DNA from 3 places in the Streptomyces sp. NPDC047085 genome. Region 1 is predicted to be linked to each of the others. Evidence: riboswitches for the same ligand, from Rfam matches in the RefSeq annotation. Region 1 holds a riboswitch; each other region holds the start of a gene.
The links. A riboswitch is a leader RNA that binds a small molecule or an ion and turns the genes downstream of it on or off. The one in region 1 is predicted to bind cyclic di-AMP.

Region 1 (2,251 bases):
TCGGGTCGTACATGAATCTCAGGCTAAAGCAATGCTTAAGGCTCACCCAGCGGAATCGAAATACCTGCTGAAGGCCCCGCCGGGGCACGCTGGCCGCATGGACGGACAGCTCATCGCCTTCACCGGGATCGCCGCCGGACTCGTCGCCATGCCGGGCGCCGACTTCGCGGTGGTCGTACGCAACGCACTGGTCTCACGCCGCGCCGGCGCGGTCTGCGGGCTCGGCATCGCGGGCGGCCTGCTGGTGCACACCACCCTGGCGGTGATCGGGGTCGCCGCCGTCCTGGTCGCCGTGCCCGCGCTGTTCCACGCGCTGCAACTGCTGGGCGGCGCGTATGTGCTGCAGCTCGGCGTGCGCACCCTGTGGGCGCTGCACCGGCCCGCCGCCGTGTCCGAGGAGGTCCCGGGCGGAGCGGCGCACCCGCTGCGGCAGGGCTTCGTCACCAACGTCCTCAACCCGAAGGCCGCGCTGACCTTCCTCAGCCTGCTGCCCCAGTTCGTGCCCTCGGGCAGCCCCGCCCTGCCCAGGACGCTGCTGCTCGCGCTGATCATCTGCACGCTGGCCCTGGTGTGGTTCCAGGCGGTGGCCCTGCTGGTGGACCGGCTCGGCCGGTGGCTGCGCCGTCCCCGGGCCGCCCGCACGCTGCAGGCGGGCACCGGGGCGGCGCTCACGGTCCTCGGGGCGGCCCTGCTGCTGGAGCCGCTCCTGCCCTGAGCCGGCGTCAGCTGACCCGGCCGTACCAGACGCTCCTGGTCCAGATCTTCTCGAGCTTCACCACGTCACCGGTCTTCGGGGCGTGCCAGATCTTCCCGTGGCCGGCGTAGATGCCGACGTGGTAGACGCTGGAGCCCGAGTGGAAGAAGACCAGGTCACCGGCCTTGCGGTGGCCGGCCGAGATGTGGTGCGTCTTGTTGTACTGCTGGGCCGCCGTGCGCGGCAGGGTCTTGCCCGCCTTCTTGTACGAGTACAGCGTCAGCCCCGAGCAGTCGAACCGGCGCGGCCCGGTGGCCCCGTAGCGGTACGGGGAGCCCTTCTTGGAGGCCGCGACCTGGAGTGCTTTCGTCGCCATGGTCGCGGCCGAGGCGTCGGTGGCGAGGCCGGGGACCGCGATGGAGCCGCCGACGGCGGCCAGGGTGAGAGCCGAGGCCGTGCCGGCCCGGGCCATCAGCGACGGGACACGATTGAGCGCAGTCATGCGCAACCCTTCGTCAGCCGCCTGTGAAGGATGACCTGTCGGATTCGGGCTGGCGAAGTTGCCCGGCCGCGTTGCCGCGGCTTCACCCCAAGGACCGCTCGATGCGGCCGCTCGTCTGTGCGACGAACGTCCGTTCCGGCGACCCGTCTTGCCTGGGTCCTCCACTCCTGCCGATCCACTCTGTCGACCGGTCATCCGGGCGGCGGCAGGACTCGGCGTCCGCCCGGACCGCCCCGCCGCGGTGGCGGGGGCTTGTCGTCAGTCAGGGATCTTGACTCACAACTGTCCGAAAATCCCAATGGAATCGGGGATTTGTGGCGTTACTCACCACTCACCCGTTCGGGTGGACGGTGGTGTGTTCGAGGCGTCGTCAGGTCCCTTGCGTAGGCCCGGACCTGGGGCGGAGCATCCGAATCGCGAACAGCAGGACCGCGCGATGCGCAACTCGGGAGGCCCGGAACAGGATCCGGAGATACACCGGTCGGCGGTCCGTCGTTCGGGCCGTTTCAACACCGGTCCGGCGGGGCCCTCGACACGAGGGCCCCGCCGGACCGGACGCGCGTCCGCGTCAGCCGACGCAGTCGGGCGGGAGCGCGACGCGCGCGGCCCGGCGCTCACCGTCCAGCACCCGCAACGCCCGTGCCAGCGTGTCCCCGTGCAGCTCCGTCTCGCCCCGCTGGTGCATCAGCGTGAGCGCGTCGCGCAGTTCGGCCGCCTTGCGCACCAGGGCCTGCGCCGCGCGCAGCCCTCGGTAGGTGTCACCGTCCCGGGCGGGGTTGATCCGGCCCAGCAGGTCGACCGCCTCCAGGTAACGGTCGATCAACTCGCCCTCCGCACGCGTCAGCGCGGGCAGCGGCGGGAGTTCCTCCGGCAGCATGGACCGCTCACCTCGCCCCCGGCGCGCCGGGCGCGTCCTTGCGGCTCGCCACGACGCCGTCCACCAGCCCGTACGCCATCGCTCCCGGGGCGTCCAGGACCAGTTCGCGCTCCAGGTCCCGCCGGACCTGCCCGGCGGTGCGCCCGGTGTGCCGGACCAGCATCTCCTCCATCAGCGA
Region 2 (2,251 bases), on a different contig from region 1:
CGCGAACGGTGTGTGAACGCGCCCGGATGGCGGACACCCCGGCAGCCCTGACGTCGGGGGGACGCCGCCAGGCCGCCGGGGACCGTATGTGGGGGGTGGATCAGAGACCGACCGCTCAGGGCGTGAGGCCCTTGCCGCGCAGCCACGCCATCGGGTCGATGCCGGTGGACTGGCCGTTCGGGTGGACCTCCAGGTGGAGGTGCGGGCCGGTGACGTTGCCGGTGGCGCCGACGCGGCCGATGACCTCGCCGGTGGTGACCTTCTGGCCGACGGAGACGCTGATCGAGGACTGGTGGCAGAACCACAGCTCGGTGCCGTCGTCGAGGGTGAGGATGGTGCGGTAGCCGTAGGAGCCGGCCCAGCCCGCCTCGGTGATCGTGCCGCTGTGGATGGCCTTGATCAGCGTGCCGGTGGGCGCGGCGAAGTCGAGGCCGGTGTGGTAGCCGGAGGACCACATCGAGCCGGCCTGGCCGAAGGTCGAGGTGATCGTGTACGAGGAGGTCGGCAGCGCGTACTGCTTGGCCAGCTCGGCCAGGCGCGCCTCTTCGGCCTTCCTCTTGGCCTCGGCCTCCGCCTTCTCCTTGGCGGCGGCGGCCTTGGCCTCGGCTTCCTTCTGCGCCTTGGCGGCCGCGTCGGCGGCGGCCTTCTCCGCGGCGGCAGCGGCGGCCGCGGCGGCCTTGGTCTCGGCCTTGCTCTGCTGCTGCTCGGCCTGGGCCATGATCCGGTTGCGCAGGGCCTCGCCGGCGTCGGCGCCCTTGGCGCTGTCGGCGGAGGTCACGCCGACGTTGCTGAGGGAGGCGGTGGTGGCCTTGGGCGCGTTCGACGAGTCGTCGTCGAACAGGTGGCCGACGGAGTCCACGGAGGGCAGGTCGGGCAGCGAGATGGACACCGGCGGCTTGCCGGTGTTGGCGCTGGCCATGCCGCCCGCGCCGACGGCAGCGATGACGCCGACGCCGAGGACGGTGGAGCTGCGGGCGAGTCCGCCGCCGCGCTGCTTGGAGACGCGGTGCCGGCCGCGTACCGGGCGGATGGAGTCCTCGGTGGGGTTCCACTCCTCCCAGGGGCCCTCCTCGGCACGGTAGGCGCCGTAGCCGAAGGTCTCGGATTCGCGCTGAGCGGGCACGAACGGGGCTTCTGGGGCAGGCCGGTTGGACGCCACGCGGGCGTACTCCTTTCCTTCCTCCGCCTACCGGGTTAGCTGACGGGTTCGGAGCAGGAAGGTCTCCTACGCGCGTATACCAGTCGTGGACTCAAGAGTTCACGACGGCGTCCGCGTGATTCACCCCAAGGTGGTGGTTCCCCGGTTCCCTTGCGGGATTCGGCGCGTGCGCACGGAGCCGCCTCTTGTGACGGCTGGGACGACCGCGCTGCGTTATCGAACGTTAATAGACCCAGGTGCCAGATTCCAAGCCGTTCGGCTTGATCATTAACGTTCATCGGGGTGGATATACGCGCCAGGACCGGTGGAAAACGGGCGACTTGACCAGCATTCAGGAGTCACAAGGGTTTTGATGGTGACTCAGATGTTATGCGGAGGGCTGTCGTCCGGTCACCATGAGTGATAACGAGCCCGTCGGTGCGTATGGGCGTACGGCGGTCACGGGCGCCGTACGGCCAGCAGCGCCATGTCGTCCGACATCCCGCCGCCGGAGTGCCGCCGCACCTCCGCGGCGAGGCGGCCGAGCAGGGTGCCGGGGTCCGGGAAGCCGCGTCCGGCGAGCCGGCGCGTGGGGTCGTAGAACCGGCCGTGCACGTCCCGGGCCTCCGACAGACCGTCGGTGTAGAGCAGCAGGGTGGCGCCGCCCGGGAAGCCGGTCTCGGTCGCGCGGTCGGGCCAACGGCCCAACTCGCCCATGCCGAGCGGCAGGGCGGGCTCGGCCGCCGCGACGGCGCGCAGGGTGCCGTCGGCGTGCAGCATCAGCGGCGGCGGATGGCCGCGGTTGAGGATGCGGGCGACGCCGTCGTCGTGCGGGAGTTCGGCGAGGACGGCGGTGGTGAAGCCCTCGAAGGCGTCGATCCCCTCCCGCCGGGTGCCCTCGCGGGCCAGCGCCCGCTCCAGCCGCCCGGCCACCGCCTCCAGCGTGGCCTCCTGCTCGGCCGCCTCACGGAACGCCCCGATCACCACGGCCACGGCGGCGACCGCGCTCATGCCCTTGCCGCGCACGTCCCCGACGATCAGCCGGACGCCGTGCGGACTGTCCTGGACCGCGTACAGATCGCCGCCGATGAACGCGTCCTCCTGGGCCGCCTC
Region 3 (2,251 bases), on a different contig from region 1:
CCGACGTGGCTGACATCGTCGTAGAAGAAGATCAGGTCGCCGGGCTGCGCGTCGGCGAGGGAGACCGTGGTGCCCGCGTCGACCTGGTCGTAGGTGGTGCGCGGGAGGCTGACGCCGGCGGCCTTCCAGGCGGCCTGGGTGAGGCCGGAGCAGTCGTAGGAGTCGGGGCCGGTGGCGCCCCACACGTACGGCTTCCCGATCTGCGCCCGCGCGAAGGCGAGCGCCTTCTCCGCCTTGGTGGCGTACGTCCCGGAGGACGTCGAGCCACCGCTCGACGAACCACCGGACGTGGACGAACCCCCCGAGCTGCCGGAGGTGCCGGAGGTGGACGAACCGCTCGACGTCGACGAACCGCTGTCCTGCTGCGCCTGTGCCGCCGCCCGTGCCCGTTCCTCGGCCGCCTGCTGCTTCGCCAGCTCCGCCGCCTTGCGCGCGGCCTCCTGCTGCTTGCGCTGCTCGATCGCCGCCAGCCGCGCCTTCTCCTCGGCCGTCAGCTTGGACAGCAGCTCGCGCGCGGTGGCGAGCTTCGTCTGGACGGTGGTCTTGGCGGTCTGCAGTTCGCGCTGCGACTCGGACAGCGTCTGGAGACTCTTGGCCGCCTCCTGCCGCTTCTTCATGGTCGCGGACTGCTCGGTGATGTAGTCGTCGACCGCGCTCTTCTGCCGCGAGGTCAGCCGGTCCATCAGCTGGCTCTGGTCGAAGTAGTCCTGCGGGTCGTTCGCGAGCAGGAAGGTGGCGGTCTGGGGCGTGGCGGCCCCGGTCCGGTACTGGGCGGCGGCGAACGAGCCCAGCTCCTCGCGGGCCTTGTTCAGCCGTTCGGTGCGCCGGGCGACGTCGTCGCGCAGGCTGTCGACGCGCGTGCGCTGCTTGCCGGCCCGCTCCTTGGCGGCGTTGTACTTCTCGGTCGCCGACTCGGCCTGGCGGTAGAGGTCGTCGACCTTCTTCTCGACCTCTTCCAGGCTCGGCTTCCCGTCGGCGGACGGGGTGGCCTCGGCCGTCTGGGACAGTACGGCCACGGAGGTGAGGGCGGCGGTGGCGAGGACAGGGGTGCGGAATCCGGCTCCGAGTGTGCCCGCGGGGCGCGGCTTGCGGTGCGACGCCAAGGGAGGCGACTCCTTCCATGTGCCGCCTACCGGGTTAGCTGTCGGGTTCGGGCGGATGGTTCGGAAGGCGTGCCCTACGGCTCTCGTCCCGGGCGGGACGTGGGCCGATTCACCCCAGGGATCGGTGGGTCCCCGGCTCCGGGCGCCGTGCAGCGACGCGCCGGACTCGGCGGAGGCCGCGCGACTCGGCGACGTTCGCCGGAAGGGGGCGTGCGGCCCGACGGCAACCTAGCCAACTCGTGTGACGCGTGTGAAGGTTGGTGCACTATATGTCCGATACATTTTCGTGACCTTGTCGTGGGAACGCTCCCGTGTCACGGCGTGATTCCGCTGCGTGAGGGACCGTCGGCTCTCCGGGCGGCGAAGATCAACCCTCCGTCGAACCGGCCATGTTCCCGAGGCGGCGACCGGTTGTCGGTGCGGCGCCCTAGACTCGGAGAGCGATGAGCAGCCTCTTTGACGACAGCTTCCTGGCGGACCTCCAGACCCCTCGCGGGCACGAGGAGGAACCCCCGCCGCCGCCCGAGGACGATCACGCTCCGGAGCCGCTTCCGGACGATCTGTTCGGCGGGAAGTTCGACGTGCCGCCGGACCGGGACGCGTACTACCGCGACGGCGCCCCGCGCCCCGCGATCGACGCCGCGGCCCTGCTGGAGGGGCTGAACGAGAACCAGCGCGCCGCGGTCGTCCACGCCGGCTCCCCCCTGCTCATCGTCGCCGGCGCCGGCTCCGGCAAGACCCGCGTGCTCACCCACCGCATCGCCCACCTGCTCGCCGAGCGGCACGTGCACCCGGGCCAGATCCTCGCGATCACCTTCACCAACAAGGCCGCGGGCGAGATGAAGGAGCGCGTCGAGCAGCTCGTCGGCCCGCGCGCCAACGCGATGTGGGTCATGACCTTCCACAGCGCGTGCGTGCGGATCCTGCGCCGCGAGTCGAAGAAGCTCGGCTTCACCTCGTCCTTCTCGATCTACGACGCCGCCGACAGCAAGCGCCTGATGGCCCTGGTCTGCCGCGACCTGGACCTCGACCCCAAGCGCTTCCCGCCCAAGTCCTTCAGCGCCAAGATCAGCAACCTGAAGAACGAGCTGATCGACGAGGAGGACTTCGCCGCCCAGGCCACCGACGGCTTCGAGAAGACCCTCGCC

Region 2: linked by a shared signal. The riboswitch ahead of ABZ865_RS41085 (M23 family metallopeptidase) and the one ahead of ABZ865_RS37545 (C40 family peptidase) in region 1 are both predicted to bind cyclic di-AMP.
Region 3: linked by a shared signal. The riboswitch ahead of ABZ865_RS11985 (NlpC/P60 family protein) and the one ahead of ABZ865_RS37545 (C40 family peptidase) in region 1 are both predicted to bind cyclic di-AMP.

Annotation. Positions count from the first base shown of each region.
Region 1 covers NZ_JBEYUW010000017.1:17,285-19,535, reverse strand. The annotation lists gene ABZ865_RS37555 (LysR family transcriptional regulator) at 1-13, opposite strand, end outside; gene ABZ865_RS37550 (LysE family translocator) at 98-715, shown strand; gene ABZ865_RS37545 (C40 family peptidase) at 723-1,196, opposite strand; cyclic di-AMP (ydaO/yuaA leader) riboswitch at 1,200-1,424, opposite strand; gene ABZ865_RS37540 (hypothetical protein) at 1,765-2,073, opposite strand; gene ABZ865_RS37535 (ATP-dependent Clp protease proteolytic subunit) at 2,081-2,251, opposite strand, start outside.
Region 2 covers NZ_JBEYUW010000023.1:29,479-31,729, reverse strand. The annotation lists gene ABZ865_RS41085 (M23 family metallopeptidase) at 116-1,159, opposite strand; cyclic di-AMP (ydaO/yuaA leader) riboswitch at 1,167-1,334, opposite strand; gene ABZ865_RS41080 (PP2C family protein-serine/threonine phosphatase) at 1,598-2,251, opposite strand, start outside.
Region 3 covers NZ_JBEYUW010000003.1:189,469-191,719, forward strand. The annotation lists gene ABZ865_RS11985 (NlpC/P60 family protein) at 1-1,103, opposite strand, end outside; cyclic di-AMP (ydaO/yuaA leader) riboswitch at 1,112-1,285, opposite strand; gene pcrA (DNA helicase PcrA) at 1,547-2,251, shown strand, end outside.